Regions from separate parts of the Lentzea sp. NPDC004782 genome, predicted to be linked through region 2. Evidence: riboswitches for the same ligand, from Rfam matches in the RefSeq annotation. Region 2 holds a riboswitch; the other holds the start of a gene.
The links. Region 2 has a riboswitch for thiamine pyrophosphate ahead of thiC (phosphomethylpyrimidine synthase ThiC). Riboswitches for the same ligand answer to the same signal wherever they lie in the genome.

Region 1 (2,194 bases), on a different contig from region 2:
TACTTCCCGGTCTTGGCCTGGGCGTACAGGTTGTCCCGCAGCGGCTGGAGCACTTCCGGCTGCGGGTGGAAGTACGACACGTCGAGGTAGGCCTCGCCGCTGGACTGCGGGTCCGGGGCGTACGGGTTCGCCGGGTCGAGGGGCAGCAGGTACTTGTTCGCCTGCACCCACGGCCACGTCTTGTGGTTGCTGATGCCCGTCGTCCGCACCTGGGCGAGGTTGCCGACGTGGAAGTTCGCGTTGGACCAGTTGTTCGCCTTGAGATCGGTGCCCTTGTCGAGCCAGGCGAAGCTGGCCTTGATCATCGTGTCCGTCAGGGCGCACGGCACGGCCTGAGCCGCCGCCGGTGCGATCAGAAGACTGCCTGCCAGCGCCACGACGAACAGAGGTGTGCGCAACCGCATGAGGGGGTTCCCTCTCCATATCCGCGGGCGGCGGCAGCGCACATCCTGACCGAATCAGGCCAGCGCGTCCAGGACTCCGTCGATTTCCTCGGCGAGAGATACGTCGAGCGCGGTGATTCCTCCCTTGTAGTGGGTGCTCAGGCGGAAGGTGAGGGTCTTGTACCGGATGTCGACGTCCGGGTGGTGGTTGTCGTTCTCCGCGATCTCCGCGACCCGGTTCACGACCATGATCGCCTGCGCGAAGCTCTCCAGCTCCACGGTCCTGACCAGCACCCCGTCCTGGGCGGTCCAGTCGGGCAGCTTGGGCAGCAGGTCCTTCAACTGATCGTCGCTCAACAGCTCGGCCATGTCCTGATCGTCCCACCACGTCACGTAAGCTGCGCGTTTGCCACGGGAGTCCGGTGAAGCGCCGGGCTGAGAGGAGGGCTCGCAAGCCCTCGACCGTCCACCTGATCCGGGTCATACCGGCGTAGGGAGAGATTTGACGTGAGAAGGATTTTCGCTGTCGCCGCCGCTTTGGCGCTGACCGGTTGTTCGGCCGGTACGTCGACCGCGCCGCAGACGCACGAGGTCACGCTGGTGACCCACGACTCGTTCGTCGTGAAGCCGGAGGTGCTGGACGAGTTCCAGAAGTCCTCGGGGATCACGGTCAAGCAGATCGCGAACGGTGACGCGGGCGAGCTGACGAACAAGCTGGTGCTCACCAAGGCCAACCCGATCGGCGACCTCGCGTTCGGCGTCGACTCGACGTTCGCCTCGCGGGCGCTGTCCGAGGGCGTGTTCGCCGCGTACGCCTCGCCGGAGGCCTCGAAGGGCGCGCAGCGGTACGAGGTCGACGACACCGGGCGTCTGCACGCCGTGGACGTCGGTGACGTGTGCCTGAACATCGACCCCGCGAAGCTCGGCGGCGCGGAGCCGGCCTCGTACGAGGACCTCGTCGACCCCAAGTTCAAGGACAAGCTGGTCGTGGAGAACCCCGCCACGTCCTCGCCGGGGCTCGCGTTCCTGCTCGGCACGATCGCGAAGTTCGGCGAGAACGGCTGGCAGGAGTACTGGACCAAGCTCAAGGCCAACGGCGTCAAGGTCGTGAGCGGCTGGGAAGAGGCCTACAACCAGGAGTTCTCCGCCACCAAGGGCACGCGGCCGATCGTGGTGTCCTACGCCTCGTCGCCGTCGGCCGAGGGCGGGAAGACGAAGGCCGTGCTGGACACCTGCTACCGGCAGGTCGAGTACGCGGGCGTGCTGGCCGGGGCCAGGAACCCCGCTGACGCGCAGAAGGTGCTCGACTTCCTGCTGGGCGAGAAGTTCCAGGCCCAGGTCGCCGAGCAGATGTACGTCTACCCGTCACGTGAGGGCGTCGCGCTGCCCGCGTCGTGGGCCAAGGACGCCCCGCTGCCGCCGAACCCGCAGACCCTGCCCGCGGACAAGGTGAAGGACAACCGCGAAGCCTGGGTCGAGCAGTGGCGCAAGCTCGTGCAGGGCTGATCTCGGCGCGTTCCGGCTGGTCGGCGGCTTCCTCGCTGCCGCTGGCCTTCCTCGCGCTCTTCTTCGCCTGGCCGGTTCTGGCCATCGTCTCGCTGGGCTTCCGCGAGGGCGGTGTCGCCGAGGCGATGTTCTCGGCCGAGACCTGGCAGCTCGTCGGCTTCACCCTCGGCCAGGCCGCCGCGTCGACCCTGGTCGCGGTGGCCGCCGGGCTGCCGGTGGCGTTCGTGCTGGCCCGGTGCCGGCTGCGGGGCCTCGGGATCGTGCGCGCGGCCGTGATGGTGCCGTTCGTGCTGCCGACCGTGGTG
Region 2 (2,194 bases):
GCGGCCGCGCTGGGCCTGAGCGTGCTGCTCACGGCGTCCGAGATCGCCTACCACGGACTGCGGATCGCCGGCGCGGTGTTCCTGATCTACCTGGGCGTGAAGGCGCTGATCAGCAAGACCAAGGCGGAGAAGGCACCGCCGCCCGCGAGCCACGCGTTCCGCAGCGGGCTGGTCGTGAACCTGGCCAACCCGAAGCTCGGCGTGTTCGCGATCTCGTTCCTACCGCAGTTCGTGCCTGCCGGGGAGGCCGGCCAGGGGGTTCTGCTCTTCCTCGCCGTCGGGTGGGTCCTGATCGACACCGTCTGGTACCTGATCATCGTGTCGATCCTGCACACCATCCGCGGCTGGCTGAGCCGCCCGCGGGTGCGCCCGGCGCTCGAGAAGCTGTCGGGCGGCGTGCTGCTGGCGCTCGGAGTCCGGCTGGTACTCGACCCGCGTTGAGATCGGGTTGCCCCGGCGCCAGAACAGCTCGGGCAGTCCGGCCAGCTCACCGAGGGTGTGGCAGGCGGCCATGGACGCGTAGCCACCGGCCAGCACGTGCGCGCGGATCCGGTCGAGACGGCCGAACTCGATCACCTCACCGGCGATGAGGAACGGCAGCACCAGCTGCCAGGCCTGCACCACCGCGGGCCGGCGCCGGTGGGGTGCGCGCAGGGCCGCGCGGGCGACTCGTAAAAGGTGCTCGTTCGCGCTCATCGTGTACGGGTGCGCCGAGTGGTCCCAGTTCCACCGGCGCTCCTCCGTGACGGCGCACCGCACGCACTCGACCGGGCCGGTGCCCAGCTCGGCGCCGCAGCGGGAGCACGCCAGCAACGTCATCGCCCAGTCCACGCACGTCCACGGGTACTCGCCGACGTCGGAGGAGACCACCAGCTCGGCCAGTTCCCGGTCGGCGAGCTGCGACGACGTCCGCAGGGCCTCCCAGTCCGCGAGCCAGAACTGGTCGAGCAACTCGGCGCAGAAGCCGCAGTCGGGGTAGCCGCGACCTGCGAGTTCTCCGCAGGAAGGGCATGCCGAGACCACGGCGGGACGCTGACCGCGACGCGCGCCGGGCGGGAACGGCTGGTGATCAGCCACGGGGAAGAGATTAGGGGTAAAGGGCGGCCTTGGCAGCTGTGGCGCGCGCTGACTATGGTCGGGTCTCGACAACTCAACACAACGCGGGAGCTCGCGCCTGAGCGGGCTGAGAGGGTGACTGGCCGTGGTGCCGGTGTCACCGACCGCCTGAACCTGACCGGGTAATGCCGGCGTAGGGAGGAATGTCGTGACGGCACTTGACGACCGTTCGGTGAAGCCCAGTGTGACCACCGGCCCGATCTCGGGCTCGCGCAAGGTGTACCGCAAGGTGTACCGCGAGGTGTCCCAGGACATCCGCGTGCCCTGCCGCAGGGTGGAGCTGACCAACGGCGAGCATGTCGATCTCTACGACACTTCCGGTCCGTATACCGACGACAACGCGACCATCGACGTCCACAGTGGACTTCCTGACCTCAGGTCGGGGTGGCTCGCCGCACGGGAACCGATCAACGGAGCTGTCAGCCAGCTCGCGTACGCGAAGGCCGGGATCACCACCCCGGAGATGCGCTTCATCGCGGCGCGGGAGAACCTCGACGCGGAGCTCGTGCGCGAGGAGGTGGCCATCGGGCGTGCGGTGATTCCGTTGAACCGCAAGCACCCCGAGGCCGAGCCGATGATCATCGGCAAGAAGTTCCTCGTGAAGATCAACGCCAACATCGGCAACTCCGCCGTGTCGTCGTCGATCGAGGACGAGGTCGAGAAGATGGTGTGGGCGACCCGCTGGGGTGCCGACACGATCATGGACCTGTCCACCGGCAAGCGGATTCACGAGACGCGCGAGTGGATCCTGCGCAACTCGCCGGTGCCCGTCGGCACCGTGCCGATCTACCAGGCGCTGGAGAAGGTCAACGGCGACCCGGCGAAGCTGTCGTGGGAGGTCTACCGCGACACCGTGATCGAGCAGTGCGAGCAGGGCGTCGACTACATGACCGTGCACGCGGGCGTGCTGCTGCGGTACGTGCCGCTGACGGCCAAGCGCGTCACCGGCATCGTCTCGCGCGGCGGGTCGATCATGGCCGCGTGGTGCCTCGCGCACCACAAGGAGAGCTTCCTCTACACCCACTTCGAGGAGCTCTGCGACATCCTGCGCACCTACGACGTGACGTTCTCGCTGGGT

Region 1: linked by a shared signal. The riboswitch ahead of ABZV40_RS24845 (thiamine ABC transporter substrate-binding protein) and the one ahead of thiC (phosphomethylpyrimidine synthase ThiC) in region 2 are both predicted to bind thiamine pyrophosphate.

What each region holds. Positions count from the first base shown of each region.
Region 1 is NZ_JBEXJN010000027.1:57,261-59,454, forward strand. Features, by position in the region: gene ABZV40_RS24835 (glycoside hydrolase family 88 protein) at 1-404, opposite strand, end outside; gene ABZV40_RS24840 (4a-hydroxytetrahydrobiopterin dehydratase) at 459-752, opposite strand; TPP riboswitch at 785-897, shown strand; gene ABZV40_RS24845 (thiamine ABC transporter substrate-binding protein) at 900-1,889, shown strand; gene ABZV40_RS24850 (iron ABC transporter permease) at 1,886-2,194, shown strand, end outside.
Region 2 is NZ_JBEXJN010000001.1:12,219-14,412, forward strand. Features, by position in the region: gene ABZV40_RS00065 (LysE family translocator) at 1-441, shown strand, start outside; gene ABZV40_RS00070 (hypothetical protein) at 587-979, shown strand; TPP riboswitch at 1,151-1,275, shown strand; gene thiC (phosphomethylpyrimidine synthase ThiC) at 1,265-2,194, shown strand, end outside.